DNA from 3 places in the Lactobacillus sp. PSON genome. Region 2 is predicted to be linked to each of the others. Evidence: predicted binding sites of a transcription regulator. Region 2 holds the regulator's gene; each other region holds the start of a gene.
The links. Region 2 encodes Rex, which represses fermentation and respiration genes when NADH is low (regulators of the CRP and FNR family bind a similar motif). Its sites were predicted from a motif close to TTGTGAANTANTTCACAA; they were not measured.
Positions count from the first base shown of each region.

Region 1: the regulator Rex is predicted to act here: its motif matches at 1,079-1,096, upstream of ACTHPI_RS02375 (FAD-binding protein).
Region 3: the regulator Rex is predicted to act here: its motif matches at 5,506-5,523, upstream of adhE (bifunctional acetaldehyde-CoA/alcohol dehydrogenase).

Region 1 covers NZ_JBQXFW010000003.1:101,337-112,267, reverse strand. Annotated here, with positions in the region: gene ACTHPI_RS02380 (LysR substrate-binding domain-containing protein) at 106-1,026, opposite strand; gene ACTHPI_RS02375 (FAD-binding protein) at 1,147-2,928, shown strand; gene ACTHPI_RS02370 (LysR family transcriptional regulator) at 3,027-3,926, opposite strand; gene ACTHPI_RS02365 (FAD-dependent oxidoreductase) at 4,059-5,654, shown strand; gene ACTHPI_RS02360 (PTS transporter subunit EIIC) at 5,768-7,147, shown strand; gene ACTHPI_RS02355 (LacI family DNA-binding transcriptional regulator) at 7,198-8,202, opposite strand; gene ACTHPI_RS02350 (oligosaccharide MFS transporter) at 8,324-9,643, opposite strand; gene ACTHPI_RS02345 (glycoside hydrolase family 32 protein) at 9,665-10,931, opposite strand, start outside.
Region 2 covers NZ_JBQXFW010000008.1:180,477-191,407, forward strand. Annotated here, with positions in the region: gene ureC (urease subunit alpha) at 1-306, shown strand, start outside; gene ACTHPI_RS08515 (urease accessory protein UreE) at 382-831, shown strand; gene ACTHPI_RS08520 (urease accessory protein UreF) at 844-1,554, shown strand; gene ureG (urease accessory protein UreG) at 1,576-2,202, shown strand; gene ACTHPI_RS08530 (urease accessory protein UreD) at 2,192-3,043, shown strand; gene cbiM (cobalt transporter CbiM) at 3,069-4,103, shown strand; gene ACTHPI_RS08540 (energy-coupling factor transporter transmembrane component T family protein) at 4,054-4,881, shown strand; gene ACTHPI_RS08545 (energy-coupling factor ABC transporter ATP-binding protein) at 4,894-5,619, shown strand; gene ACTHPI_RS08550 (ABC-F family ATP-binding cassette domain-containing protein) at 5,667-7,595, opposite strand; gene ACTHPI_RS08555 (redox-sensing transcriptional repressor Rex) at 7,790-8,440, shown strand; gene ACTHPI_RS08560 (class III bacteriocin) at 8,537-9,520, shown strand; gene ACTHPI_RS08565 (LacI family DNA-binding transcriptional regulator) at 9,552-10,538, opposite strand; gene ACTHPI_RS08570 (sucrose-6-phosphate hydrolase) at 10,554-10,931, opposite strand, start outside.
Region 3 covers NZ_JBQXFW010000014.1:1,124-12,054, reverse strand. Annotated here, with positions in the region: gene ACTHPI_RS09310 (PTS sugar transporter subunit IIB) at 1-179, shown strand, start outside; gene ACTHPI_RS09305 (PTS mannose/fructose/sorbose transporter subunit IIC) at 203-1,009, shown strand; gene ACTHPI_RS09300 (PTS system mannose/fructose/sorbose family transporter subunit IID) at 1,037-1,957, shown strand; gene ACTHPI_RS09295 (DUF956 family protein) at 1,964-2,332, shown strand; gene ACTHPI_RS09290 (LysR family transcriptional regulator) at 2,367-3,248, opposite strand; gene ACTHPI_RS09285 (DapH/DapD/GlmU-related protein) at 3,359-3,808, shown strand; gene ACTHPI_RS09280 (amino acid permease) at 3,844-5,217, opposite strand; gene adhE (bifunctional acetaldehyde-CoA/alcohol dehydrogenase) at 5,553-8,165, shown strand; gene ACTHPI_RS09270 (Cof-type HAD-IIB family hydrolase) at 8,280-9,074, shown strand; gene ACTHPI_RS09265 (phosphoenolpyruvate carboxykinase (ATP)) at 9,145-10,803, opposite strand.

The DNA of each region.
Region 1 (10,931 bases), on a different contig from region 2:
TAACTATAATAGTAAATATAAAATTTTATTTTTAAATGATGTATAAAATAAGCTAAAGTAGTCCTACAAGATTTTCATTAATCTAATAGGACTATTTTTATACTTTTAATTGAAAAATGAATTCTCCTTAAAGTAGTTAGTAATGCTTTGAGTAATATTTTTAATTAATTTATGAGAATTATTTAAATAAGAAATTCCAATACTAAGTTGTAATAAATTATCTGGAATATGAATAAGCTTGATTAGTTTATTCTCTTTAGCTGCAATTTCTAAAGCAGTATCTTTTAATGAAATAGCAAAACCATATCCTTTTACTGCTAGCTTTACAGCTGCAATAGAATTTTGAACTTTAATTTTCTTGTTAAGATTTACTTCATGTTCTAAAAACAAATTATCAATTATGGCTTGAAAGAAAGAATCATCTGTAAGACTAATATATGGTAAACTATCCAATTCTTTTAAGTGTTCTCGTTTAAGCTCTGCAGATTGTAAATTATAAATCGAAGAACTTTCTGAAGCAACTATATAAAGTTGAGATTGAGTTACATAAATTGATGAAATATCTTTATTAGTCAAAAATTTGCCAATAAATATATCAATATTATGATCAAGTAAATCTTTTTGGGCTAAATTAGTTGTTCTTTCATAAAAGGAAAAGGTAATATTTGGAAACTCTTTTAATAGATATTCTAGTAATTTATCCGCATTAATTTCTAGCCATGGCTGATTTAAAGCAATCTTCACTTGGTGTTCGACTGTTTTCTTATAGGGTAAAAGATTATATTTTAATTCATTTCGTGTTTCAATAATTTTTCTTAAATTATTGAGAACTAATTCACCGGCTTGTGTTAATTTGATAGGTCTTTCTTTTCTATATATAAGTATTACATCATATTTCTTTTCAGCATCTTTAATGATTCTACTTATATATGGCTGACTAAGAAATAGTTTATTTGCAAGCTCACTAATTGTATTACAGGTTTGGATTGAATTTAGAATATCATATAAATTTTCTTCTTTATTCATAATTTTATTACTGTTTAGTTATATTTTTTAATATTAAAAAGTATTGTACTTAATGTGAATTTTAACACATAATTAGTTTGTAAGCGATAACAAATATTAAATTATGAAAGGTAGTTATTTATGCTAAGACAAAATAATTGGAAGGCAGTTTATGATGTTGTTGTTTTAGGTTTTGGTGGAGCAGGCGCAACTGCCGCAAGATTTGCTGCAGATAATGATGCCAAAGTTTTGATTATTGATATTGCTCCATATGGTCATGAAGGCGGCAATACACGTTATTCAGCTCAATTAATTGGTACAGGATATAATCGTGATGAGCTTAAAAAATACTATAAAGGTTTAACTCATCCAATGAGTTTACCTGAAGATATGGTAGATCTTTATGTAGAAGGCATGGTAAAAATTCCTAAATATGTTAAGACATATTTAGATGTAGATCCAGTTAGTTTTATGAAAGATTTTAATATGCCATATGCTAAAAAAGCTTCTGCTTGTCAGGAATATCCAAATTTAGAAGGGCATAAAACTTATGATTATACAATGGTTCACAATGGTTGGTTTGATGCAGCACTTTGGAAAATCTTGCGTCAAAAAGTTTTAAATCGAAATGACAAAATTGATGTGTGGTATGAAGCTAGAGCTATGCATTTAATCCAAGATTCTAATAATAAAGTGATTAAAGGTGTTGAAATTATTAAAGATGGTCAGATAATTAATGTTTTAGCCAAAAAAGGTGTAATTTTAACTACTGGTGGTTTTGAAAACAATAAGGAAATGATTCAAAATTATTTAGGTGTACCAAAACTTTCACCGCTTGGAACTATTTACAATAAAGGTGATGGTATAAGAATGGCGGAAGAAGTTGGTGCGAAGTTATGGCATATGTGGAACTATGAATCTTTAGGATTATTACATGGACTTTCATTTGATACGCCTGAAGGAGAACGTTCACAATTATTTTTAGGTTGGTCCGAACTTAATAATGGAAGTATTTTTATGGTAGCAGATGATGGTATGAGATACTTTAATGAAACTGAAAATAATCGTCATGGGCATATATTTGATCATAGTCAATGGAGAGTACCTAAAACACAAGAAAAACCATATCTTATTTTTGATCAAGCACAATTTGAAGATATGCAGAAAAATAAGGAGCTTTTTTTAAATATTAAAAATAGACTTATCAAAGCTGATTCAATTGGAAGATTAGCTAAAATTACAGGTTTAAGTGTGAATGGATTAGAGAAACAAGTTCATATTTTTAATCAAGCAATTGATAATGGGGAAGATCTTCAATTTAACCGCCCAATTATTACAATGCGTAAATTTAATAATGGTCCATTTTATGCAATTAAGATGACTTACAATGTATTAAATACACAAGGTGGTCCTGAAAGAAACACTAAGGCAGAGATACTTGATACTAATCAAAATCCTATTCCTCACTTATATGGTGCTGGTGAATTAGGCGGTATTTGTGCTAATCAATATCAAGGAGGGGGTAATTTGGCAGAATGCTTGATTTGGGGCAAGATTGCTGGTGAACAAGCTGCTACAACTATTGATGAAGTTAACGAAGAGGCATCAAATCAATATAATGGTATAAATGAATTAGTAGATGGAAATAAAGTTGAAGATATTAAACTTACTAATAATCAATCTTTGGGTTCATCTGACGCAGGTATTGGTGGCAAGTTAGTTGTTCGTGTAACTCAAGATGATAATAAAATTACTAATGTGGAAGTTATCCAAGATCATGAAAGTGAAGATATAGGTAAAAAAGCTTTAGTAGAAGTTCCTAAAAGAATTGTAGAAGCTAATTCAATTGATGTAGACGTAGTTTCAGGCGCTTCAGCAACTAGTCGTGCAATTAAAGAGGCTGTAAGGGATGCTTTAAAATAACTAATAAAAAACGAAACAAGATGTAATATATTGAAGTGCCTTATAATTATTAGATGCAAGTCTAGAAATTATAAGGCATATTCAATTAGATGTTAATTTTAATGTTTATTTTGATAAGTTAAGAAACCTTCTTTAAGGTATGTAATGAATCTATCTAGACAATTTGCATGATTAGGTTTTAGTTTAACAATTCCATAGCTAAGATTGATATTGTATTTAATTGGAATTATAGTTACAAGATTCGTGCTTTTACCAGCAATAAAGTTGGGCATAATACTAATGCCTAAACTAGATTTACACATTAAATATGCAGTAGAAACATCGGTTACATAACTAATATTTAAGTTAGAGTTGTTTTTTGTAATTAATTGTTGAAGTTCAAACTGTTTAGGTGGACACCAGCTACTGTCTAACATAATTATATTGGTATTATTTAAATTTTCTGGTTCTAATTGAGTTTTATTGGCCAAAGAATAAGTTTTAGGAACGACTGCACAGAAATAGCCTATAGTAAGTTCAATATACTTAACTTGTTTTAAATCTTTAAAATCATCTTTTGTTGTTAGAATAATATCGGAGTTTTCATTGAACAGTTGCTTTTTTAAGGTTTCATGATTAGAAGTTTGAAGATATATTTTTTGATGAGGATGTTTAAAACTATAGTGTTGTAAAATTTGTGGTAAGAATTGATTTTCATTGGGAGAAGAAGTTATACCTATAGTTACTTTGGCTTTTTCTTCATTATTACTTTGAACATTTTGTAAGGCTTTATAATAGTTATTTATTAATGACTTAGCATCTTGATAAAATACTAATCCGTCTTGAGTTGGTTTTACACCACTACGAGAGCGAGAAAGTAATTTAACTCCGATTTCATGTTCAAGTGAATTAATAGCTTGAGAAACAGCAGGCTGTGAAATATGTTTTCGTTCTGCAGTTTTTCTAAAATTATGTGTTTCAACAGTATCTACAAAAATTTCTAAATGGTCTAAGTTCATAAATAACCTTCTTTTTATTTGATAACAAAATCTTATTAATAATAACAAAAACAATAAGTGAGACTTTTTACTATATGTTACTATATAACTTGTAAGCGATAACATCAATGACTAATAAATGGAGGTAAAATTATGGGGAATGACCTCGAAACATGTAATACAGAAGTTTTGGTAGTAGGTGCAGGTGATTCTGGCATGATGGCTGCAGCTGCGGCACGTGAAGTAGGTGCCAAAGTGATTTTGCTTGAAAAAGGCGAAACTCTTGGTCCTTTAAGATTATCCAATGCTGCAATTAATTCAAATGCTCAAAAGAGAGCAGGTATTTCAATCAATAAACATGATATAGTTGAATACTTAGCCTCATTTGCTCAACATAATGTAGATCAAAAATTATTAAATATTTGGGCCGACCATAGTTCAGAAACTGTTAACTGGTTAGAAGATAATATTTTAAAGCCTAATGGTGCATATATACGATCAGAACCTGATGCAATGGTAGCGGGGGATATTTATAAAGGATTTCCAACAGAAAACGATCCAACTATAGATGGAAAATCATATGTATCATATGCCCATTGGTTTAAAAAATGGTTGGAAGATAATGATATTGATATTCGTTATAGCACTTCTTTAGTTAAATTAATTAAAGAAGGAGATACTGTTACTGGTGCAATTGTAAAAGATACAAAGGATGACAAGGAATATCAAATTAAGGCTTCTAAGGGTGTAATTCTGTGTACCGGTGGATATTCTGCTAATAAAGAATTGCTTAAAAAATGGAATCCAGAAGCATTAAAGAAAAATGTTTATAATGATAGTCCGAGAAATGATGGTACAGGCATTACCGCAGCTCTTGAAGTTGGAGCTTTACGTGATCAAGAACCTGCAGAATGTATTTTTGATAGGGGACTCGTCCCTGTAGGAACAAAAACTGAGGATATGTATGTTCAAACCGCTAATACAAAAAATTGGCTTTGGATTGGCTCATATCCATTTTTAAAAGTTAATCTTCGTGGTAAAAGATTTGCAAATGAATCCATACCATATCAATTTATTTCTAATGCTGCAGCTAAAGAACCGGGTTACTTATATGCTATGATTTGGGATGATAATTATGCGGATGAGTTAAAACAATTCCATATGCTTGGTTGTGCTAAGTTTGGTTTTCCGGGATACATGACTAATAAGCAAGCCTTTATTGATGACGTTGAACAATATATAAAAAAGGGGTTGATTATTAAAGCTGACACAATTGAAGAACTAGCTGAAAAGCTTAATTTGCCAGTAGAAAACTTAAAAAAGACAGTTGAACGCCAAAATCAAAATTATATTGATCACGTTGATTATGACTTTGGTAAAGAATACTTTAGAATGAGTCCTATAAAAAAGAAACCATATTATGGTTGTATTTTAGGTGGACGTATTTTAGGTACATTTGATGGATTAAGAGTTAACGAAAATATGCAAGTTTTGGATAAAGAGTATAATCCAATTAATAAACTTTATGCTGCAGGTAATGATAGTGGTGGATTCTTTTGGGGATCATATCCAGATCGTGTTCCCGGGTTAGCATCTAGCCATGCACAAACATTTGGTCGATTAGCTGGTAGAGTTGCAGCTAATGATGGTAAGCTTCCTAATGAACTAGAGAATAATGTTGATTCAGAAATTCATACTGTTAAAGTATCGGATAATATAGAAGCTTCAACCGGAGCTTCTATGCACTAATTAATGTAATCATAATACATTATTTCTCTCTTCTTATCTATGTATTCAATTGTTCTATAGTGGTAGAATATTATAGCAAAATAATAATTGAATACTTGTTAAGGAGTAAAAAAGTGAATTTTTCTAATTTAGGAAAAGAAATAATAAAAAATGTTGGTGGAGTAGAAAATATAAATTCTCTTTATCACTGTACAACTCGCTTACGTTTTGAGTTAAAAGATGAGAGTAAGGCTAATACAGCAGCGATTAAAAAATTACCATTAGTCTTAGGAGTAACTTCTGCTAATGGCCAATATATGGTTGTACTAGGTAAGAATGTAGCTCCTACTTATGAAGCCATTATGGAAGAATATCATTTAAGTGATAAAGTTCAGCAATCAAGCAACAGTAAAAAATTCACTTTGAAAAAAGCAGGTAGAGTTACGTTAGACTATATTCAAGCCTCAGTAACTCCGATGATTCCAGCATTAATTGCAGGCGGTATGTTTAAGGTGTTTTTACTAATAATAACCGCTTGGATTGCCCCTTCTTTTGCGAAGACTAGTAGTTATATGTTACTAAGTGCGATTGCAGATGCACCATTTTACTTTATGCCGATTATGGTTGCCTATGGTGCCGCATTAAAATTAAAAGCTACGCCTACTTATGCAATGATGGCAACTGCATCATTGCTATATCCAAGCTTTCATGAATTATTAAATAAACTAATGACCAATCCTCATTTGGCAAGTCCTACTTTATTTAACTTACCAGTTAAAGTCGTCAACTATGGAACGTCTTTGTTGCCAGCTTTATTAATATCGCTTGCTGCATATTATGCTGAAAAACTGTTAAATAAACTTATTCCCGGTATCTTAAAAACAGTGTTTGTAGGTGTGGGAACTATATTTATTGCTGGATCATTAGGATTTTTAATTTTAGGTCCAGTTGGAAACTATTTAGGGGAAATAATTGCACAGGTTATAATTTTTCTTGGAAAAACAGTCGGTCCGCTTGCAACAGGTCTTTTAGCAGCAGCTTTACCATGGCTGGTAATGACTGGGATGCATGCCGCTATTGCGCCGTTTATGCCGCAATTAATTAATAATCCTGGTTATGATCCATTAATTCGACCTGCGTTTTTACTTCATAATATGGCTGAAGGTGGAGCTAACATTGGAGTTGGCTTACGTACTAAAAATAAAAAATTACGTAGTGAAGCATTTTCACTTGCTGTTGATGCGATTTTTGCTGGAGTTACAGAACCTTCTCTTTATGGGATAAACTTAAAATATAAGCGTCCTATGTATGGTGTAATGGCAGGAGGATTTGTTGGAGGCTTAACTGCAGGTTTGCTTGGAGCTAAAGCATATTTGGTAGGTTTTTCAACTATTTTTGCAATTGCTTTATTCGAAAAAACCGCACTAGCAATTATTATTGGAATTATAGTTACTATTGTGGTTTCAGCAGCGGTTACATATGTTTTAGGTTTTGATGAAAATCAACAATATTAAATAAATACCCTTCATAAGAAATAATTTTCTTTTGAGGGGTATTTTTGTAATTAGTTTGTTGTTAATTTTTTTAAAGTTGAACCTTCTCTTAATAGAATAGGTAATACATATTTGTTTTCTACATGTTTATTATTGATTAAATGCTTTAAAACACTAATTGAAGTTTTAGCAATTAACTGAATTGGCTGAACAATAGTAGCAAGCTCTGGACGCATTATTTTGGTAGTTGGCGCACCATCGTAACCTATTATTTGAAGATCTTGGGGTATTTTTATTCCACGCTGTTGAGCAATCTCTAAAATAAGTATCGCATCGACATCATTACTTGCAAAAATCCCGTCCACATTAGGATGTTCATCGAACAATTTGTTATATAGCTTCTTTTTTTCGTTTATATTAGCATTAAATTTAATCTTATAAGTAATAGGTTGTCTGTTATTAGCAATCATTACATCTTCATAAGCTTTATTTCTTAAATAATCATTTTTATCAAAACTTTCTACACTATCTGTATGAATGATTTCTTTAGCACCACGTTCAATAAGAGTTTCAGTTGCTAGTTTCCCGCCTGCATAGTTATCAGAGCTAATATTTGGTATAGTTTCATTTAAATATCTATCAATTGTAACTAGTGGCAAATTAATATCAGTATATTCAGGAATTTTATTTTGATGATTATGGGTAGCAATGATTAATCCATCTACTTGGCGAGCTAAAAGTTGTTGTAAATAAGCACGTTCTTTGTGTATATCATTTTCTGCATTTCCTAAAAAAACTTTAAAACCATTGGAAAAAAGATTTCTTTCTAATTGATATGTTAATTCACCAAAAAATGGATTGGCTACGCTGGGAACTAAAATTCCAATAGATTTAGTGCGGTGGGATTGTAACTGTTGTGCAATCATATTTGGTTGATAATGTAAAGTTTGCATTGCAGCTTCAACTTTTGCGATTGTCTTTTCACTAAGATATCCTCGATGGTGAATTACACGCGAGACAGTATTAGTAGAAACACCTGCAAGTTTAGCTACATCAGTCATTTTAGGTTGATTCATTATATTCCTCATCTCTTTATTACTAATTTATTATACTATTTTAGAGGAGGAAAATTGTAATATACAAAAAATAAGTATTTAAAATCTTAAATACTTATTTAATATATTATATAAACAACAACTAATTACTGCCTTTAAGACTTTGTTGCTTATGCTGTGTATAATGGTGTGAAACAGCTAACGGTTGACCATTTACTTCTTGATTGTCTTTTCTCAAAATAAAGAATGCGTAAATTGCGGAGCAGATAACAATCATTGAAATTACCAAGAAAGTGTTACGATAACCAATTGAATCATGAAGCATCCCTAATGGTGTTGAAAATACGATTTGACCAATTTGACCAGCGATTTGACCTACTACCATGTACATTGTGGCAGAAAGTCTCGTATCAAAGTGAAGTGTCAAGTAACGGAATAATGCCAAGGCAAAGATAGCAGTTTCAGGAGCATGGAATAATTTTACAATTGAAATCCCCACTGGATTGGTAACAATTCCACAAAGACCTATTCTTAAGAACATGATAGTAACCCCAATTAGTAGAGTTTTACGTACGCCAATTTTTTTCATTATCCAAGGAACGACTGCCATCATTGCTGCCTCTAAGAATACTTCAATAGAGTTTAAAATACCATATGCAGTATTACCTTGAGCTGGTGTAGTGAAGAATTGCGTGAAAAATTGTGGAAACATCTGTTGATCAAAGACGGTATAGAAAGAACCACTAAAAATAATAAATATTACCAATTCCCATAATTGCTTCATTTTAAAAACACTTAGAATATCTTTAAAGCTCGGCTTTTCAGAATCATGTTTTTCCTCTTTTTTATCGATAAATTCGTTAATTTCTTGAGGATTTTTTGTTTTATCAAAACATAATAACAAAAAAGTTAAAACACTCAATGCACTACATAACCAAAATACTAAATATGGACTAACAGTAAATAGATAACCTGCGCAAAGAGCAGAAATTGCATAACCAAATGATCCCCATGCTCTAGCTTTTCCATATTCAAAGCCATATCGACGACTCATACGTTCAGCTAATGCTTCAAAAGTTGGAGATGCTGCAAGAAAGGCAAATGATAGATAAAGTGAGCCGCAAAATGCACCTAAAATAAAATTAGAATGAAGTAACGGAGCATATATCCAGGTAAAGAATGGTCCAAGCAACATTTCTAGAACTGTAACAGCTATTAGTAGACGTCTTTTTATACCTAGTTTATCTTGAATAGAGCCATAAATAAACATTAAAATCAAAGTGATTGCAGAGTCAAGAGTATAAATTAATCCAACTTTAGCTCCTGAAAATCCGAGATCATTAGTTAGCCAAATTTGGAAGAATGACCACCAGATTCCCCATGCACTAAAGAATAATAATAAACTTAGTGAGCTTTCAAGATAGAACGGATTTTTAAAAATAGAAATTTTTTCTTTATTCATAATAATTGCCTCGTAATTAAATCAACGAAGGGCATATGCAGTTATTTCAGTTTGACAGGGTTGTTTGCTTGTTACTGAATATGAGACTGTGCCTTTTGCGTAGTAACGATCTGTAAATGAAGTCCAACCGTGATTAATAAAAATTTCAACAGAACTTGTATCAATATAAATTTGGAGTTGTTGAAGTTGTTGTGGTAGTTTTGCATAACGTTTACCATCTTTACCACGACGAGTTAATACAAGTTCATGATTTTGATAATTAAGATTGATTAAGATACCTTTATCATCCTTAAGCTGCCAATTGAAATCATTAGGTACATCATCAAAATTAAAGATAAATTCTGTATGTTGTGGGTCACTCACAGTTAAGTTTTGTTCACCAATAATGGTTAAAGTGTTATTAATATCCTTCTTTTTACGGAGGCTAGTTAACTCTTTAATTGGCTCAGCATATAAGTGCTGGTTTTTAATATGTAATTCACGTGGGAGAGTGAGTAATCCGGCCCACCCATCAGTATGTTCTGCTTGATTTTCATCAAATGGACTCATCCAACCGATTTGAATTCGTCTATTATCTGGAGATTCAAAAGATTGAGTTGCATAAAAGTTATGACCGTGATCTAATTCATTAAAATCACTACCAGTGAATTTATTTGTTTGATAATCAAGCCGACCGATTGAATAGCAAACTTGTGAAACATTTAAATATTCTTTATCAGTAGCTTTAATTCCTTCAGGAGAACAAATAAGCACGTCATGGCCATCTAAACTAAATAAATCAGGACATTCCCACATGCTGCCTTCACGGTTAATATTATGAGATTTTGCAATCGTACCTTTTAAATTCCAATTAAAAAGATCATCGGAGGAGTAAAGAAGAATACGACCGTGATTTGTTTTCTTATCACGACTACCTAATACGAGATAGTATTTTCCATTATGTTTCCAAACTTTAGGATCGCGAAAGTCTTGAGAATTATCATCTGGTGCTGAAATAATAGGATTATCTTTATATTTAGTAAAATGAATACCATCTTCACTGTAAGCGATATTTTGATTTTCCCAAAAATGATCTAAATCATTATCATTATAATAATGTTGACCAGTATATATTAGATAAAGCTTATCATCTTTAACAATTGCAGAACCTGAAAAGCAGCCACCTTCATCTTCAGAATCACCTGGAACAAGTGCGACTGGTAATTGTTCCCAGTGAATGAGATCTTTACTGCGAACATGTCCCCAGTGCATCGGTCCCCATTGAGTAGAGTAGGGGTGATATTGATAA
Region 2 (10,931 bases):
ACAGAACCAGTTGTAGAACGTTTCCTTTATGGTGCAACAGGTCGTGCAGTTAACCACACTTGTGTAACTTACGTTTCACAATATGCTTATGATCATGGTATTAAAGAAGAACTTGGTTTGAATAAGATTGTTTTACCAGTTCATAACACAAGAAACTTAACTAAACGTGATATGAAGCTTAACAATTACACACCAAAGACAATAAAGATTGACCCACAAACATATAAGGTAACTATTGATGGAAAAGAAATTACTTGCCCAGCCGCACCAACTCTTCCATTAGCTCAACGTTATTACTTATTCTAATTGAAAATTTGAAAGAGGAATTGGAATTACTTTTAATTCCAATCTTCTTTTGTTACTCATAAAAGAGGTTTATATATGATTTTAACAGAAGTTTATCGTAATGTAGATGATATTCCAAATATCGGAAGCTATCATATTGAAACAGCATCAGTTAAAAGTGATGATTTGATGAAGAATATCTTTCGCGTAAAGACTGATCATGGTAATGAATATGGTATCCGTCTTGAAAATGAAGATCAAATTCTAGAAAACGGTACTGCTTTTAAGTTGGGTGAACACGAATTACTTGTCTTGAGTGTAATTCCAGATGAAATGATTGAAATTACTCCAAAAGATATTGATGAAATGGGATTAATCGCTCACTTTTTAGGTAATTTGCATAAGCCTGTTCAAATTAAGAACGGTCAAATTGCACTACTTTTAGATAAAGTAGTCATCAATGCTCTTAACAATAAAGATATTGATTATGAAACAAAGAAGATACAACTTGATCAACCATTAGAGTATGTTGATTTCACTAAATAAGTAGGAAAAAAGATGAAAAATGAGCTAAATGAAAAAATAAATTATCTTGAGGTTTTTCAAATTTGTGATTCAACTTTTCCAATTGGAACATTTAACCATTCATTTGGGATGGAAAATTATCTAAGAAGAAATGTAATTAATAAGTCTCCAGAGTTTAAAATTTGGCTAGAAAATTACTATCGTTCACAGTTTAAATATGGTGAAGGGTTACTTGTTAAGTTGTGTTATGAAGCACTTAACGATAAAAAAATTGATAAATTATTCGAGTATGATGATGAAATCACTAAGTCTACTCTAGCTGTTGAAACTCGTGATGGTACAAAGCTTATTGCTCATGAAATGATTACTTTGATTAAAAAAATTTATGGTGATAAAGTACCATATTTAAATAAATATGCCAAAGCTATTGAAGATAATAAAGCTTATGGAAATCCAGCGATTGTTTTTTCAATCTTTGCCCACTATAAGAAGATTCCATTGCTAGATGCATTTTTGATGTATGGCTACAGTGTAGCTTCTACTTTAGTCTTAAATGCAGTTAGAGCGATTCCTTTAGGACAAAGAGAAGGTCAAGTAATTTTGAACGATTTGATTAAACTTCTTAAAAGACTTTATAAGCAAGTGAAAAAAATTGATAGATCATACTTAGGTGCTAATGCACCTGGGCTTGAAATAGCTCAAATAAAGCATGAAACTCAAGAATCTCGTTTATTTATGTCGTAATTATTGAAAGGATATAATTTTATGAAACGTGCAGTAAGAATTGGTGTTGGTGGACCTGTTGGATCAGGTAAGACTACTTTGATTGAACGTCTAACTCGCCATATGAATAAAGATTACAACATGGCAGTTATCACTAATGATATTTATACTAAGTGGGATGCCGAATATATGGTCAAGAATTCTGTTCTTGATGAAAACAGAATCATTGGTGTTGAAACTGGTGGCTGCCCACACACAGCAATTCGTGAAGATGCTTCAATGAATATGGCTTCAGTTGAAAAGCTTGAAAAGCGCTTTGACAATGATTTGGATTTGATTTTTATTGAAAGTGGTGGTGACAACCTTGCCGCAACTTTTAGTCCTGAATTAGTAGACTTTTCAATTTATATTATTGATGTAGCTGAAGGTGAAAAGATTCCTCGTAAAGCTGGTCAAGGTATGATTAAATCTGACTTATTCATTATTAATAAGACTGATTTAGCACCATATGTAGGTGCAAATCTTGATAGAATGAAGGAAGACTCAGAAAAATTCCGTAAAGATGGCAACTTCTTATTTACAGACCTTAAGACAGATGAAGGTTTAGATGGTGTTATTAATTGGATTAAGAAAGATGTATTGCTTGAGGATCTAGAAAATGCAAAATAAAGCTGTAGATGGATTAATTGATCTTCAGTTTATTAATAAGAATGGTCGTAGTTTTGCTAAGCGTACATATCGTGAAGGAAATTCCTGGATTTCATTTCGCCAGCCTAATAAAGACGATATTCCGTATTATTTCTTAATTACAACTGGTGGTGGATATGTCGAAGGTGAAAATTATCTTCATCAAATCAAACTTGAAGATGATAGCCATGCAATAGTTACAACTCAATCTCCGACATATGTTTATAAATGTGAAAATCATGAATTAACAAGCCAAGAAGATAGGATTCATGTAGGTAAAAATGCTTTTTTAGAATTTTATCAAGATGAAACAATTCCTTATAAAGATGCATATTATCATCAAAACACTAAAATTGAAATGGAAAAAGGATCTAAATTAATCTTAACTGATGGATTATCAAGTGGATGGTCACCAGATGATACTCCATTTCAATATAGCGAGATTGGCTTGCAGACAAAGATAAACTATGATGGACACTTAGTATATAACGACTATTTAATTGTTGATCCAGAAATTGATCCAATGTATCAAATTGGCTATTTTGAAGGAAAGCAAAACTTTAATTCAGCAGTAATTATTGATGAAAATATTACTCAAGAAACAGTAGAAGAGTTCCGTAAATATTTAAATAAGTTTGATTTCGATGTTCATTATGGTATCTCAATTCTTGAAGAAGATGGAATGGTTTTGCGAGTTTTGAGCAGTAGTTCTTATAAAAATCGAAAATTAATATTAAAATTTATCAATTATTATAGAGAAAAATTGCTTAACTTTTCAAAATTTGATTTACGTAAAAGCGATCATATTGAATGTGATGTATAAACATCAATTGAAAGCGAGGAAGTAAATGCATATACCAGATAACTACTTAAGTCCAGCAACATGCGGAGTTATGTTCGTAGTAGCGGCTCCAGTTGTGGCAATTTCATTGAAAAAAGTTAAGACAGAACTTAAACAACGCAAAGATTTGGCACCAATGTTAGGAATTGCAGCTTCATTATCATTTTTAATGATGATGTTTAATGTTCCGATTCCCGGTGCTACAAGTCTTCATGCTGTTGGAGGGACGCTACTTGCGATATTGATAGGACCGTATGCCGCGTCGATTGCGGTAAGTGTCGCGTTGATTTTACAAGCATTTTTATTTGGAGATGGTGGAATTTTAGCGCTTGGTGCAAATATCTTTAATATGGCGATTGTAATGCCATTTACGGGATATTGGATTTATAACTTTTTACGCAAGCACAATCATCCAAGCTTAGGTGCAATAGTAGGCTCGTATTGTGGTATCAATTTAGCAGCTTTAATGGCAGGATTTGAACTTGGAATTCAGCCGTTAATTGCACATACGTCTAATGGAACTCCATTATATAATCCATATCCATTAGCAGTTACTATTCCAGCACTTTGTGTTGCTCACTTAGCTGTTGGCGGAGTGGTTGAAGCATTCTTTACTTATGTTGTATATGCATTTGTTAAAAAGGCTGCTCCTAATGAACTCTATCAAAACAATTTACCAAAAACTGCTGCTAAAAAAGGTTCGCTCAAATACTTCATTTACTTTATTATTGCTTTAGTTGCTCTATCTCCAATTGGTTTACTTGCAACAGGTACAGCATTTGGTGAATGGGATAATGCAGAATTGTTGGAACGATTAAAATTAGAGCATATTTCAAATACAATTCCAACTGGAATGAGTCATGGAATAAAGTATACAGCTTTATTTGGTGATTATACGATTCCAGGAACTAGTTTACCTATTGGGTATATTTTAAGTGCGGTTACCGCAATATTAATTTTCTTTCTTATTAGTAAGGTGCTGATGTCAATTTATGATTCATCAAATAAATCCAAACCAAAACAGTCAGGTCAACAATTATAAGGAATTACCTGCCTGGCTTAATACTGGGGAAGAAAATAAGGTTCAACTTTCAAAAGGTAAATTAATTCAAAATAATTTAAATATTTTTACTAATTTAATTAAAGCTCTAACTAAAATATCTCCAGCTTATGCTGCTAAAAACTCTCCTTGGATGAGAATAGCTGAATTAATAGTTTTAACTACTTTGATATTATTATCATCTCAAGTTGTATTTTTATGGATGGTTTTTATATTAATTTTATTGCATTTAGTATTTTTACCAGGAAAAGTAATTGTCAGAATAGGGAAAAAATTAACAAAATTAGTTCTAATTTCTTTAATAGTACTATTACCTAGCTTGCTATTGAGAGATAATAATATTGGCTTGTTTATATCACGTACCGTCTTAATAATGCTTAATATTTCAATATTTTTGAGTGTTACTTCTTGGCCTCAATTTATTCAGGGACTTGAGCAGATTCATTTTCCCAGTGTAATGATTTTGACTTTAGATATTACAATGAAATATGTATACACATTAGGAATATATATTCAAGAAGTTTTAAACAGTATTAAATTACGCACTTTTGGACAGCATGTAAATCGTAAAGTCTTAGGTGTTATTGTGGGACAAGTTTATTTATCTGCTAAAAAAAGAACTGTAGATTTATATCAGGCAATGACTTTAAGAGGATATAATAATAAAAATGTAGTAAACTGGAAATTGAGCTGGAATAAATATGATAATTTGAGCTTAATAGAAATATTGGCTGCGGTTATTGTATATTTCGTAATTTAAGGAGCGTAATTGATGATTAAAATAGATGGCGGAACTTATACATATGGTGTTCATACTGGTTTTCATGATGTAAATTTGAAAATCGGTAAGGGGGATGCTGTATGTATAATGGGACCAAATGGATCAGGAAAATCAACATTATTAAAGACTATTGTTGGTTTATATGCTCTTGAAGATGGAAGTTATACTTTTAATGGACAAGTAATTGATAAAAAATTTTTGAAAGATTCAACTAAAACTGGTCCATTTTATCAAAAATTTGGATTTGTTTTTCAAAATAGTGAAGTTCAATTATTTAATACAAGTGTAGCTGAAGAAATAGCATTTGGTCCATTGCATTTAGGACTTACTCAAGAAGAAGTAGATAAACGAGTTAATGACTGTTTAAAGCTTTTAAAAATTGAGCGTCTTAAAGATCGTGTTCCTTATCATTTATCTGGTGGTGAACAAAAACTTGTTGCTATTGCCAGTGTATTATCAATGAATCCAGATATTATTATCTTAGATGAGCCGTTTAATGGGTTGTCACCTAAATATAGAACATTGATTAATCAAATTATTCATCAATTGCATCAATCAGGTAAAACATTGATTATTTCGAGTCACCACTTTAATCAGATTCGCTCTATTGTTGATCGGGTATATGTTTTTTCGGAAGATCATACGATTTGCCGAGAGTTAAGTTCTGAACAACTTACAGATATGCCTCAGTTTATTGATTATTTGGATAATCTATAAAAATAAGTTGAATAATAAAAAAGGCAATCATTTGATTGCCTTTTTTATTATTCAAAATTTTCTAAGTCCTCCATAGCTTTTTCCCATTCATCACTTATTTGAGCGATTTTTTCTTGTACTTTGGAAAGCTCTTCTTGCAGAGGCCCTAACTTATCAAAGTTTGAAGCAATTGCTGGATCAGCCATTTTATTTTGAATTTCAGTTTCTTGTTTTTCTAAAGTTTCAATTTCTTTTTCTGCATTTTCTACAGCACGTTCTAGTTTTCGCTTTTGTGAATCGCGCTGTTTTTGTTCTTGGTAAGATAACTTTTGCTCACTTACTCTTTTAGTTGAAGTTTGTGGAGCCTCTTCATTAACTTCACTTGGAGTTGTTCCAGCAGCTTGTTTTGCTTTTTCATCAAGATAATATGAATAATTACCTTCGTATATTTTGGCATGACCATTTCTAACAGATACGATTTTATTAGCAAGTTGATTAATAAAGTAACGGTCATGAGATACGAATAGTAAAGTGCCATCGTATTCATTTAAGGCTTCTTCAAGGACTTCTTTTGCTTCAATGTCCAAGTGGTTAGTAGGTTCATCCATTAATAAGAAATTATCATGTTCAAGGGATAAAACAGTTAAAGTTAAACGAGCCTTTTGACCACCAGACAATTGTCCTACAGTCTTATCAATATCTTTAGCAGTAAACAAAAAACTTGCAAGAATTGAGCGTACATCTTTTTCAGGCATTGTCTTATGTCTATCCCAAATAGTATCTAAGACAGTTTTTGAAGGATCAAGTCTTTGTAACTCTTGATCGTAGTAGCCAATATCAAGACTGGCACCATATTTAATTGAGCCAGCTTTAGGAGTAAGCTGCTTCATTACAGTTTTTAGAAGGGTAGATTTACCAATTCCATTAGGTCCAATAATAGCAACTCTGTCGCCTTTATTAATTTGAAAAGAAATATCTTCAACCATTGTTTTATCAGGATAGCCAATAGATAAATCATTTAAAATTAAGACTTCTTTTCCAGAAGGACGTTCACTATTAAAATGGATACGAACTTTATTTTTATGCTTTGGTGGTTTAATACGTTCTATTTTTTCAAGTTTCTTTTGACGACTTTGAGCTCGTTTGGTTGTTGAAGCACGAACCATATTCTTTTGAACGAATTCTTCATCACGCTTAATTTCTTCTTGTTGTTTTTCATAAGCTGCTTGTTGTTGCTTGTTACGTAATTCGCGCTCAGCCTTATATTGAGAATAGTTACCCTTAAAAGCAGTAAGTTTTCCGAATTCTAATTCAAAAATTTGGTTAGCTAAATTATCTAAGAAATATTGATCGTGAGATACAACTAAAATAGCTCCAGAATAGTTTCTTAAGAAGCTTTCTAACCAATCTAAAGTGTCCATATCAAGATAGTTAGTCGGTTCATCAAGTAAAAGTAGAGGTGGCTTTTTTAAAAGAAGCTTAACAAAAGCTAAGCGGGTTTTTTCACCACCAGATAAACTTCCGATTTTTTTGTTCCAAGTATTTTCCGGAAATTTAAAACCGTTAAGGATACTCTTAATATCAGATTGATAAGTATAGCCGCCTCTTTGTTCAAAATCAAATTGTAGTTGATCATAACGCTTGAGAAGTTCTTGGTCTTCAGGATGTTCTGCAATTTGCATTTGCATATTTTCTAATTTTTTACTTTGAGCAATAAGACTAGAAAATACTTCTTCCATACCATCCCAGATGGTTTTACTTTCATCAAGGTCATTTTCCTGAGCAATATAACCAACATCAATATTTTTATTAACAGTAAATTCACCATGAGTTGGTTCTTGTTGACCGGTCATAATTTTAAGCAGGGTAGTTTTTCCTGCACCATTTGGACCTACAAGACCGATTCTGGCATTAGAATCTATTGAAAAATTGACATTATCAAATAAAATATTGGCACCGAATTGTTGCTGCAAATCGTGCCCCTGAGCAATAATCATAATTTTTTCACCTAAAAATATTCTATCATAATCTAATAATTGTTTTGTCTAGTAATTGTTTGTGAAGTAATGGTACAATTTAAGTAAGAATCTTAACATTGTGAAAAATATACTTGCAAATATAGTGTGATTATAGGTAATATATAAAAGCTTGATTAATATTCACAAAGATGAGATACATGGAGGCTTCACAAATGAATAATATTGATAAGAAAATAAAAATCCCCAAAGCAACTGCTAAGCGACTTCCACTTTATTACCGTTACCTTATTATCTTAAATGAAGAAGGAAAGGACAAGGTCTCTTCAACAGAATTATCTGAAGCAGTTCAAGTTGATAGTGCATCAATTCGACGTGACTTTTCATATTTTGGCGCTCTTGGAAAGCGTGGATATGGATATGATGTTGAAGCATTGCTTAATTTTTTTAAAAAGATTTTGAATCAAGATACTCTTACTAATGTAGCATTGGTTGGAGTAGGTAATTTAGGAAGAGCCCTACTTAATTATAACTTTAAGCGTAGTAATAATATTCGTATTTCTTGTGCTTTTGATATAAATGAGGAAATTACTGGTCGAATTTTGAGTGGAGTGCCAGTATATCATATGGATGATTTAAAAAAGCAATTAACTGATCAGCAAATTTCCATTGCTATTTTAACAGTTCCATCAACTGAAGCGCAAAAAACTACTGACGAGATGGTAGAAGCAGGTGTAAAAGGCATTATGAATTTTACACCAATTAGACTTTCAGCACCAGCTGATGTACGAGTTCAAAATGTTGATTTAGCAACTGAATTACAGACTTTGATTTACTTTTTGGATTCAGATAAAGAAGAAAATTAATTATAGAGCTGCTTTTATAAAAGCAGTCTTTTTTTATTGTTTTTGTAAAGAATTTTAATAAAATAAAGGTAAAGGTATTTTAGAAAGCGTAATTTTATGATTAATAAAAATGTTGAACTTAGTTTAATGTATGAACTTGATAATTTGCACCATGTAGTGGTTCAAGCAAGTGATGTTGGCAGTAAGTATGTTTATGCATTGCAGCTGCTTCATAAACAAACAGATATTATTGTTTACCGAGCAGAGCCAAATGGTAGTCATGTTGTATTTGATGAGGATAATCCTATTGTCTACTTAACTGGGATGGGAGGTGGTCACACTCAGACTTGGACTTATGCTGGAGAAAAAGATCGCTGGTTTATTGGAACTAAACCTAAAAAACATGGCAGTATTCTTTGGGATACTCAAATTGCACGAGTAAATTTAGAAAATGCTCCTCTTCAAGTTGATAGCAATACTGCTTTGCCTCGACTTTCTTATATGAATCGAGCAGGGTATGGTTATGGTGATAATAGTGTACCTATTCCGGGAACTCAATTTGAACGTCTTGAAGCTGCGGTTTCACCAGATTATAAAAAGTTTTTAGTAGCAAGTATTGATGTTAACCATGTTGGTAGGTTCGCTCTTTATGATTTAGATGAAATCAATCAAGCACTTGATGAAGCAGAAGCAGATAATTATGATGTAAATATTCAAAATATGCATTGTTTAGGTGCATTTGCAGTTCCTAATTTTAATTCTGAACTTATTCAATCAGTTCAAGGTTATGATATTGATGAAAATAATAATATTTATGTCTCTAGTCAATTAGGACCAACTACTGATTTTTTGGGTCTTGCTAAAGAGGGTAAACCTAGAGAAATTGTTAAAATTCCATGGGGTGAAACTAATCCAGATAATTGGGAAGTTGCAGATTTAACCCATGATAAAACGGTTGATTCACTTGGTTATGTCACTGAATTTGAAAGTGTACAAGTACTTGATGCTAATAATATCTATTTGACTGTGGCTTATCACAGAAGAAGTGACTTAACAACTCTTAAAAATCGAATTTATAAAGTTGAAGGATTTGGTGATTAAAAAAGAAAGCTGAAAAATCAGCTTTCTTTTTTTATGCTGTTGTTTGACTTTTGATTAGTTTAACTGGCAATTTATAATGCTTTTGCTCAAATTTCTTTTCAGGATTTTCAATTCTTTGAAGTAATAATTTTACAAGCAAAATTGCCATATCTGAAATTGGTTGTTCAATGGTTGAAAGCTCAGAATGGTAGGTTTGAATTTCTTGTGTTCCATCAAATCCAATGACTTTTAAATCTTTTGGAATATTGATTCCAAGTTTTTTTGCCTCTTGTAAAACTAAAATTGCTGATAAGTCATCAGTTGCCACAACTCCATCGGGATGCTCTTCTTCAAGCATTTTATGGATTGTCATATTTTTAAGTAATGGTGAATCAGAAAAAGAAGTTGAGCAAATATGTTCTTCAAGATTTAAAGATTTGATTGTATCGCAGTAAGCTTCAAGACGTTCATCGGTTGGATTTCCTTTTTGAGCTTTGTTACCTAAGAAGTAAATGTGTTTACAATTAGCTTGCAATAAATCATGAACCGCTAGTTGAATACCTTGATAATTATCACAAGAAACAATTGGAATGTTATCTGATAATTTTCTATCAAAAGAGACAATTGGAAGATTAAGGCGTTGATACTCCTCAATTCCTAAATTATGTGCACCAGCAATAATCCCATCAACTTGATTTGCCATTAGCATTTTAATATATTCGCGCTCTTTTTGCTTATTTTTGCCAGCGTTGCAGAGAATTATTTTATAACCCTGGTCAAAAAGCTGTTCTTCAATATTTTGAATAAGTTCTGCAAAAAAAGGATTAGTAATACTTGGGAAAATTACTCCTATCAATTTCATTTTTTTGCCATGCAATGATCTTGCTAGTGAATTTGGTTGATAGTTTAATTCTTCCATTGCCGCAAAAACTTTTTGCTTAGTGTTATCACTAAGATAGCCATGGTTGTTGATTACACGTGAGACTGTTGTAGCTGAAACTCCTGCCTTTTTAGCAACATCAGTCAATTTTACTGCCATAGGTTTCACCTTACTTTAAAAAATAGTTTCCATTTCCCAGAACTTCCCAGTAAAATCGGTATCTTTATCAAAACTGATCTTTTGATTTTCTGGATTAGTGAAAAATCGTCCAGTTAAAACATGTTCTCCATCATTAACAAAAATTTCAATTAATGAATGGTCAACGAAAATATCTAAATCTACACTTTCATTAGAATCAATTTCACAGGATCTAGTTTCGCCATAGTCAACAGCTACTTTTTTACCTTTGGAGCGGTCTAAAACTAACTTACCGTCATTTGTATCAATATTAAGAATTAAACTGTCGCTCAAGTCTTTGTTTGCTGCTAAATGAAGGGTAGTAGATTGATTTTTAGCGATAGTTAATTTTAACTCATATTGGCCACTAGTAGT
Region 3 (10,931 bases), on a different contig from region 2:
AAGGTGATGTTAACGCTAATAATGTATTATCAATGAATCAAAAAGATGTTGATACATTCCGTGAACTCGAAAAGATGGGCGTTAAGTTTGATGTAAGAAAAGTTCCTTCAGATAATCCTGGTAACATGGATGCTATTTTGAATAAAGCACAAACTTTACTTAATGAACAAAAGAAATAATAAAATTAATTAGGAGTAATTAAATGAACGCTATACAAATGATTTTGGTAGTGGGTGTTGCATTTCTTGCTGGTACTGAAGGTATCTTGGATGAATGGCAATTCCACCAACCATTAGTTGCATGTACATTGATTGGTTTAGTAACAGGACACTTGGACTTAGGAGTAATGCTTGGCGGTTCTCTTCAAATGATTGCCATGGGTTGGGCAAACATTGGAGCTGCCGTAGCACCTGATGCAGCCTTAGCATCTGTTGCTTCAGCTATTATTTTAATTGAAGGTGGTCAAGGAACAAAGGGTATCGGTACTGCTACTGGTATTGCAATTCCACTTGCTGTTGCTGGTTTGTTCTTGACTATGATTGTACGTACTATTTCTACTGCTATTGTTCACATTATGGACGCAGAAGCTAAGAAGGGTAATTGGCGTATGATTAACTTGTGGCAATGGATTGCAGTTTGTCTTCAAGGTTTAAGAATTGCTATTCCAGCTGCATTGTTATTAGCTATTCCTTCAAGTGTTGTTAAAGGCTGGCTTGCAATGATGCCACAATGGTTAAACGAAGGTATGACTATTGGTGGTGCCATGGTTGTAGCCGTAGGTTATGCAATGGTTATTAACATGATGGCCTCAAAAGAAGTATGGCCATTCTTCGCTATTGGTTTTGCTTTAGCTGCAGTTAAGGACTTAACTTTAATTGCTCTTGGTGCTATCGGTCTTTCAATGGCTTTGATGTACTTAGCACTTGAAGCCAAAGGTGGTAAAGGCGGTTCAAACTCAGGTGATGCTGGAACTGGTGATCCACTTGGCGATATTATTGACGACTATTAAAAAGACCAATAGAGGAGGATTTTTATAATGGCTGATAAAAAATTAAAATTAACAAAAGCCGACCGCTTCAATGTTATGTGGCACTCACAATTCCTTCAAGGTTCTTGGAACTATGAAAGAATGCAGAACGGTGGGTTTGCTTATTCATTAATCCCTGCATTGAGAAAGCTTTATCCAAATAAAGACGATATGTCTAAAGCTTTACAAAGACAATTAGTATTCTTTAACACTCACCCATACTTAGCTTCACCTGTTCTTGGTGTTACTTTAGCCTTAGAAGAAGATAAAGCTAATGGAGCAGATGTTGAAGATGAAGCAATTCAAGGTGTTAAAGTTGGTATGATGGGACCTTTAGCTGGTGTTGGTGACCCAGTCTTCTGGTACACTGTACGTCCAATTTTGGGTGCTTTAGGTGCTTCAATGGCCTTAACAGGTAATGTACTTGGCCCAATCTTGTTCTTTGTATTATGGAACATTATTAGACTTGCATTCTTATGGTATACTCAAGAATTTGGCTATAAAGCAGGTTCTGCTATTACTAGCGATATGTCAGGTGGTCTTCTCCAAAAAGTAACCCGTGGTGCTTCAATGATGGGTATGTTCGTTTTAGGTGCCTTAATTGAACGTTGGGTAAACATCAAGTTCACACCTATTGTTTCTCAAACTCCTATTCAAAAGGGTGGTTACATTGAATGGGATAAATTGCCAAAGGGTGCTGAAGGTATTCAACAAGCCCTTCTTCAATGGAACAAAGGAGACGGTATGTCTTTAACTAAGACTAAGACTACTACTTTGCAAGATAACTTGAATCAATTAATTCCAGGTTTAGCAGGTCTTCTTCTTACCTTCCTATGTATGTGGTTATTAAAGAAGAAAGTTTCACCAATTTGGATTATTATTGGTATTTTCGTAGTTGGTGTTCTCTTCCACGTATGGCACATTCTTTAATCAAAAATGGTTAAGTCAATTAATACAAAAGTCGATCTAACTAAAAATGGAACTTGGTTTAGAGGAGTTCCATCTTATGGAAAAATTATGATTGGCGATAAAGCATTTGAATTTTATAATGAGAAAAACATTGGTGATTTTGTTCAAATTCCATGGGATGAGGTCACATATGTGGTAGCGGATGTTAAATTTGGTGGAAAATATATTCCTCGATTTGAGATTCGAACTAAGAAAAACGGAAACTTTATATTTGCAGCAAGAGATCCTAAACAGACTCTTCATGCAATTAATAAATATATTCCATCTGATCATATGAGACGCTCACTTAGTCTTTGGCAAGGATTAAAACAACGTTTTACTCATCATAAAAAATAAAATAAAAACCTTCCTGAATTTTCAGGAAGGTTTTTTAATCTTCAGATATAGATGCGCGAATCCTATCAATAAAAAGTTGAGCTACTGGTGAAAGTGGAGTTTCGTGTTTCCAAATTATAGTAATTGGTGATGTCATTGCAGGTTTTAGTGGCTTAAAAAGGAGTCCAGAGTTTTTAGAAACATCTACTAACTTGTCGAAAGTTATAACTGTTGCGGCATGATTCTTTACCATTAGTGAAGCATTATAAATTAAGTTATAGTCACCAATAATATTAATATCCTTGTAATAGTTACCAAACCAATTTTGAAATAAATTTCTATCTTTGGCTTGAGCAGAAGTTAATATTGGTCGATTAATTAAATCCTTAGCTGTAACAAAGTCTTTGTCTTTTAAAGGATCATCATTAGCTATTAAAGCTCCCCAGACGTCTTTTTCAGGGAGTTTTAAAGATTCATAATTAGTTACCGGCAAGTCACCCATTATTACAGCAAAATCCAATGTGCCATGATTTAAACGCTTTTCAGTAATAGTATAATCTCCACTAAAGAGATGAAGTTTGACTGTAGGGTAATCTTTAATGATATTGCTGACAATATTCATAATTCTTTGCATACCAGCACTTTCACCAGCTCCAATTGTTAAATCGCCACTGATAACTGCTGAAGAACGTAAATTTTCTTTAGTTTTATTAGATAAGTTAATAATTTCACGAGCTTGCTCTTGTAGATATTGACCAGCTGGAGTAAGCGTTAATTGGCGAGGATGCCTTTCAAAAAGTTTAACCCCAAGCTCATCTTCTAAATCTGCAATTTGTCTTGAAAGTGCTGGTTGAGAAACAAGCAACTTTTCCGCAGCTCTCGTCATATTCAATTCTTGGGCAGTTGCTAAAAAATAATTTAATACTCTAATTTCCATGATTGCTATAAATTTTAGTTATCCTTTAACATAATTAATAAGTTTTTTACATTGTATGTTTTACATTTTAAACTTAATTCTAGAAATAATAAAGAAGAGAGAATAATAAAATGAAAGACATACATCAGCAATTAATTGCCCAAAATCAGCGCTTACTACAAAATTTAAATACAGAGCGTCATTGCAAATGTGAGATTAATCAATTAGTTGGAGAAATCATTGGTAAAAAAGTACCATCTTCAACTGAAATTCGTCTGCCTTTTTATACTGATTTTGGCAGAAATATTAAGATTGGTAAGAATGTTTTTATAAATTCAAATGTTATGTTAGTCGATGAAGGTGAAATTGAAATAGATGATAATGTTCAGATTGGAAGTGGAGTGCAAATCTTAAGTGCAGATCCTACATTGTATACTGAAAAAATTATAATTAAAAAAGGTGCCAAAATTGGTTCTGGCAGTATCATTTATCCAGGAGTAGTAATTGGGAGGGATGCAAAAATTGCCCCAGGAAGTGTAGTAAAACAATCTGTAAAGGATAATGTGTTTTTTAACAAATAAAAATAAAGCTTGTGTGAACTACAAGCTTTATTTTTTTACATATTTTTTTCTTTATCCCAAATTTTACTAATTGTATAAAGCACAATAAAGATAATCATTGCGGCAATCATCGGAATTCGGTGACTTGGCAATACTAAAAGTAAGATTATCATTAAAATAAAGAATGCTAAAATTAAATAATCTAGATATGGAAATCCTGGCATTTTATAATCGCTCAATTGATCTTCTGGAGTTTTTCGGCGATAGGCCATATGAGTTAAAGTCATCAAGCACCAAATAATAAGAAACATACTAGTTGAAGTTGATGAAATAAAGTTAAATGCTTGATCTCCAATAATTAAAGTGATTAACGGTGCAAGTCCCATTAAAATTGCAGATAAAATCAAACCATTTTGTGGCAATTGTCTATGTGATAAGTGACCAAAGGTTTGGTTCCATGTTCCTTTTCCATCATAAGTAACGGAAAATAGCAATCTACCTGCACTATATAAAAAACTATTTGTAGAAGAAACAGCTGCAGAAATAACTACAAAATTAATAATAGAACTAGCATTGCGAATTCCAGTTGCACCTAATGCTTGCACAAATGGACTTGAATTTGTAGAAATTTTAGACCAAGGAATAACAAGCAAAATTGCTAAAATTGCTAAAACATAAAATAAAATGATTCTAACCGGCAATTCATTGATAGCATTTTTTAAAGTAACTTTTGGATTTTTTGCTTCAGCTGCTGTTAACCCTACTAATTCAACACCAATAAAACTAAAGATAACCATTTGGAATCCTTGGAAAAATCCCTTGCTACCACGGGCAAAGAAGCCACCATTATCAGAAAGATTTTCAAAAGTGATTGGACCAAATGTAGTTTTACCACCAGTTATCAATAAATAGCCAATTAAAAGAACAAAAGCTACAATTGTTACGATTTTAATAATTGCAAAACTAAATTCTAAGTTTCCAAAAACTTTTGCGGAAATAAGATTAATAATCAATAAAACAATAATTGTAATCAGTCCTGGGATCCACGGCTTTAGGTTAGGAAACCAATATTGAAAATAAATTCCTAATGCTGTAGTTTCAGCCATACCTAAAGTAATCCAACTTAACCAATATAAGTAACCAGTAATAAAACCGATATTTTTTCCTAAATATTTTTCAATAAAATCAATATATGTGTGCTTGTTTAAATCAGACATAATAAGTTCGCCTAATGCACGCATCAATAGGAATAGGAAAAGACCTACAATGATATAAATTAGAATAACGCTAGGACCTGCCTGGTGGATACTGTCACCTACACCAAGAAATAATCCTGTACCGATTGTTCCGCCCAAGGCGATTAGCTGAATATGAGCATTACTTAAAGTACGCTTATATCCAGTATTATTCTGTGAATCCTTTTTTGTCATTCAATCGCTCCCATAAAATTATGTTTAATAGTATTTTACCATTACTTAAAAAAGCTGCTATATTTAGATTGATTTTTTAAGAAATTCTAAAAATCTTAATAATTCCTAAGTATTCTGAAATATGAAATAACTTTACTTACGAAAAGTTTGTTAATTCACAAACAAATATAAATAATAGCGCTTACAATATTGGAATGATAAACATTAGCTCCTAGTAGTTGTGCTTGTGCAGTTGCTTTTTAAAGGATTTAAGCATTTACATTTTTTTATTAAGTGCTATAGTAAAGATTGTAAAGAAGTTCACAATAACTAGTTAGTCTTAGAGGTAATAGAGAATGGCTAAAAAAGAACAAAAGCAAACTTTAACAGAAGAACAGAAAAATCAACAAATTTATGATATGGTTGACAACTTGGTGAAAAAATCACATGTTGCTTTAGATAAAATGGCAAACTTTACTCAAGAACAAGTTGATAAGATTTGTGAAGCAATTGCGACTGCAGGTGAACAAAATGCATATCCTTTAGCAAAGATGGCAGTAGAAGAAACTGGTCGTGGCGTTTTAGAGGATAAAACTACTAAGAACATGTATGCTAGTGAAAATATTTGGAACTCACTTCGTCATGAAAAAACAGTAGGTATTATTGAAGAAGATAAAGAACAAGGTTTAGTAAAAATTGCTGAACCCAAAGGTGTTATCGCTGGTGTTACTCCTGTAACGAATCCAACCTCTACAGTCATTTTTAAAACAATGCTAGCTCTTAAGACAAGAAATACAATTATTTTTGGCTTTCACCCTCAAGCTCAAAAGTGTTGTGTTGAAACGGGGAAAATTTTACAAAAAGCAGCTGTTGCTGCAGGTGCACCAAAGGATGCAATTCAATGGATTGAAGAACCAAGTTTAACTGCAACTAATGACTTGATGACTAATCCTGGAGTTCAAACAATTTTAGCAACTGGTGGTCCAGGAATGGTAAAAGCAGCTTATTCATCTGGTAAACCTGCAATTGGTGTCGGTCCTGGTAATGGTCCTTCTTACATTGAAAAAAGTGCCAATATCGACCGTGCTGTTTATGATATTGTATTATCTAAGACTTTTGATAATGGAATGGTTTGTGCTTCAGAAAACTCTGTTGTAGTTGATGATTCAATTTATGACAAAGTAAAGGAAGAGTTTAAAAAGTGGAACTGCTATTTCTTGAATAAAGATGAAATTAAGAAATTTGAAGAGCATTTTATTGATCCTCGTCGCGGTACTGTGGCAGGACCAGTAGCAGGTAAAAGTGCATATGATATTGCAAAGCTTTGCGGAGTTGATGTTCCACGAGATACTAAAGTGATTGTGGCAGAATATAAGGGTGTTGGGCGTGATTTTCCATTATCAGCTGAAAAATTGTCACCAGTCTTTACTCTTTATCGTGCTAAAAATCATGATGATGCGTTTAAGATTTGTACTGACCTTCTTAATTACGGCGGTCGTGGTCACACTGCAGGTATTCATTCAAGTGATAATGAAATTATTAAAAAATTTGCAATGAAAATGGATGCCTGCCGCATTTTGGTAAATTCTCCTGCTGCACTTGGTGGTATTGGTGACCTTTATAACAATATGCTTCCATCATTAACTTTGGGAACTGGTTCTTATGGAGCAAATACATTCTCACATAATATTGGAGCTATGGATTTGCTTAATATTAAGACTGTAGCAATGCGCCGTGATAATATGCAATGGGTAAAGGTGCCGGCTAAGACTTATTTTGAACATAATGCAGCTAACTATTTACGTCATATGCCAGATGCACACCGTTTCTTCATCGTTACTGATGAAGGTGTAGCAGATCAAGGATTTGCTGACGAAATTACTGATATAATTTCTAAGCGTCGTGGTACAAAAGAATACGAAGTGTTTAAAGCTGTTACACTTGATCCATCAACTGATGTTATTAAAGATGGTGTTCATAGAATGGAGATCTTTAAACCAGATGTTATCGTAGCAATTGGCGGTGGTTCTGTAATGGATGCAGCCAAAGCAATGCGTTTATTCTATGAAAATCCTGAGATGAGTTTTGAAGAAGCTTATCAAAAGTTCTTAGATATTAGAAAACGTGTGGTTCGCTTCCCAAAGACTAATGATGTAAAGTTGGTATGTATTCCAACTACTTCTGGAACTGGTTCTGAAGTTTCTCCGATTGCTATTATTAAAGATGCTAAAACTGGAATTAAACACACTTTATGTGATTATGCATTAAATCCAGATGTTTCCATAGTTGATGATCAATTCGTTGAAAATTTGCCTAAGCGTTTGATTGCTTGGTCTGGCTTTGAAGCACTAGGACATGCAATTGAGAGTTATGTTTCAACAATGGCAACAGACTTTACTCGTGGCTGGTCACTTGAAGCTATTAAAACAATTTTTGAAAACTTGAAACCTTCTTATGACGGTGATATGGAAGCTAGAAAACGAATGCATGATGCAGCTACTATTGCTGGAATGGCTTATTCAAATGCCTTTCTTGGTTTAGGCCACTCAATTGCCCACACTGTAGGTTCAACTTTTGATATTCCAAGTGGTGTTAGTGATGCAATTGCTCTTCCTCAAGTTATCCGCTTTAACTCAAAACGTCCTGAAAAGCTTGCTATGTGGCCTCATTATTCTGTTTATCGTGCAGAAAGTGACTATGCTAATATTGCTCGTGCGCTTGGTTTAACTGGTAAAAATGATCATGAGTTAGTTGAAAAATTAGTACAAAAGATTATTGATTTAGCTCATTCGGTTGATATTAAACTTGCATTTAAAGAGTATGGTGTTGATAAGAGCGAGTTTGATAAGAAAGTTAATGACCTTGCTGTTGAAGCTTACGGTGATCAAAACACAGTGACCAACCCGGTTGCACCGCTTATTAGTCAGATTGAAAGCTTAATGAATGATTGCTACGAGGGAAAAATATAAAATAATTTCCCAGGAAATAAATCGCAAATTTTGAATATATCTTATGAAAATAGCCGTATCTCTATGGGGATGCGGCTATTTTTTAGGTTTGTTACAATAAAGGTGGTGATAATTATGACAAGACGATTGATTTTTTCAGATATTGATGGGACTTTGCTTAATTCAAATTTGATTGTTTCAAAAGAGACTAGAGATGCAATTCGTAGACAAATTATTAAGGGAAATCCATTTATACCAGTTTCAGCAAGAAATATTAAAGCAATAAAAACAGCAACAGATTCTGTTGCAACAATATTGCCAATGGTTAGTTTAGGCGGAGCACTTGTAGTTGATGAAGTAGGGCAAGTCTTGATTTCTAAATTTATGAAAACTGCTATTGCAGTTGAAATTTGCAATTATATTGATCAAAAACAAAGTAATTGTGTTTGGAATGTTTATTCAGGATATGATTGGTTTGTTAATGATAAGAATAATCCTTTAGTTAAAGCTGAATCTGAAACTGTACAAGTTCAGCCGCTTGAAAGCAATCTAAGTGAGTTGAAAAATTTAAAAGGCGTGCATAAGATTCTAGTAATGGGAAAAGCTGAAGAGTTAGCAGTTATTCAAGATGAATTAATACAAAAGTATCCTAAGCTTTATTTTGTAAAGTCAGCTCCACATTTATTGGAAATAATGCTCAAGGGCGTCAATAAAGGTGAGGGAGTTAAGGCAATTTGTCAAGAATTTGATATTTCTCTTAGAGATGCTTGGGCATTCGGAGATAACTTTAATGATGAAGATATGCTTAATGTAGTAGGACATCCAGTGTTAATGGGGAATGCACCTAAAGATTTAAAGAGAAAGTTTTCTACTGTAACTTTAGATAATGACCATGATGGAATTGCAAAAATTTTAAATGAATTAAATTAGTAAACAAAAAATCATCAGATTGAAAAAATAGTCTGATGATTTTTATTATGGATCTTACTAATTTTAAATATTAACTTAATTCCTTGATAATGTCTTCCAAGGTCTTTTTAGCTTCTTCTTGGATTGGAGTTTCTGGATGTTCTTCATCATACTTATTGAGCCAGTCCAAACGATCTTGCATTCTTCTTGCTAAGGTCTTTTGGTATTCTGGGTCTTCAAGGTGTACTTCATAACCATCAATTGGTAAGTATTGAACACCCTTGAAATTGCCAAATTGTTTCCAGTCGCTATCTTTGATGGTGCCATTAGCTAAGTCTTCAACAATCTTCTTAGTAACTTCCTTAGGAATATCTTTGTCCATGAATGCATCAGTGTTTAAGATGTAACATTGAGCACCACGCTTTGTAAATAATTCTTTGAAGTCGCGGTAATCACCACTTACAGGATAGGCACGGAATGGGTCTGCAAATGGTTCAATTACCAAAGTATTCATGTCAAAGCCTTTTGGTAAGTTTTCAGCACTAGTACGCTTAGTTGCAAGAGTACAACCCATAGTAGTTGCTAAAACTGGGTCATCAATTCTAAGAAGTGGTGGAAGTGAACCATCTTTCATAATCCAGAATAAAGCTGTAATTGGAGACTTTTCAAAGTCTACTCGGTGAGGACTGGTGTAACGAGTCTTAATAACACGACCGTTGTTGTTTCTGAGGTCTTCAGTAACGATTACCTTCTTACCATCTTCATCTTGAGTAACATCACAGTTCATAATTGTAGTGTAGTACTTAGTTTCATGGTGACCTGCTGGATAGTCGTGGGTCTTGTCAAAATATGAAGGCTCAAGTGCTACAGAAGAACCATCTTCACGTGAAATAATAAATGCGTCATCGTGTAAAACAGTAATGTCATATTTACCATCGTACATTTCATGGGTTAAGGTTGATTTACCAGAACCAGATAATCCGTAAAAGGCAAATACTTTATCATCTTTATCATCAAAGTGGAATGATTTTTCACCACCGTGACAAGCAGTATAACCATGACGGTGAGCAATTGCCCAAGCCAAAGTTAAAGTACCTTTCTTGAGTTCACCAAAATAACGAAGGTTAAAGACAGCAGCACAGTTATGTGGTGCATCAAAGACACCTAAGCCCTTTGGAAATTCTGGGTCTTGAGTATTTGGATCAAAGTAGAAGTAAATATCTGGTTCATTGTAAGCCTTTGATTTCTTGTACATTTTTTCAGCTTCATCATCAAAGAAGTGGAAGTTTAAAATGTAAGAAAGTAAGTTAAATGCTTGATCTTCTGGCATCATTACGTGAGCTTTAACAGTGAAAGTTGGATCAAGACCAACTAAAACAGTTGCCTTTAAAAATTTTTGATTATGACCGGCGTAAATATCTTCGCGTAGGTTACCTGCAAGAGCTTCAGCATCTTCTTTTGGATCATCGACAAAGTGACGTGCACTAGCAGTTCTACCTAAAATTTTACCGTGGTTGTAAACAAGTTGCTTTGCATCTTTTGGTAAGCCTAATTCTTTAGTATGTAAAATTGGCAAATCAGTAACAATAACACCAGGTTGCTTTTTTGCAAGTTCGTATGCTTCTGCAACGCTCTTAACTTCGTGTACGTTGTTGCCATAAAAAGCACTTTCAATAGTTGCGCGAACCCGACTAAACATAGGATTTGCTTTTCTAAGTTCATCTTTTGAATAACGTTCTTTTGTACTCATTTTAAGATTATTCCTCTCTAGAATATTCGTAAGCGTTTACATTTGTTTACATACACTATAGTACCACACTTATTTGTGAATGAACACACAAATTTGAAAATATATATTTTAGCTTTTTTTAAATGTGA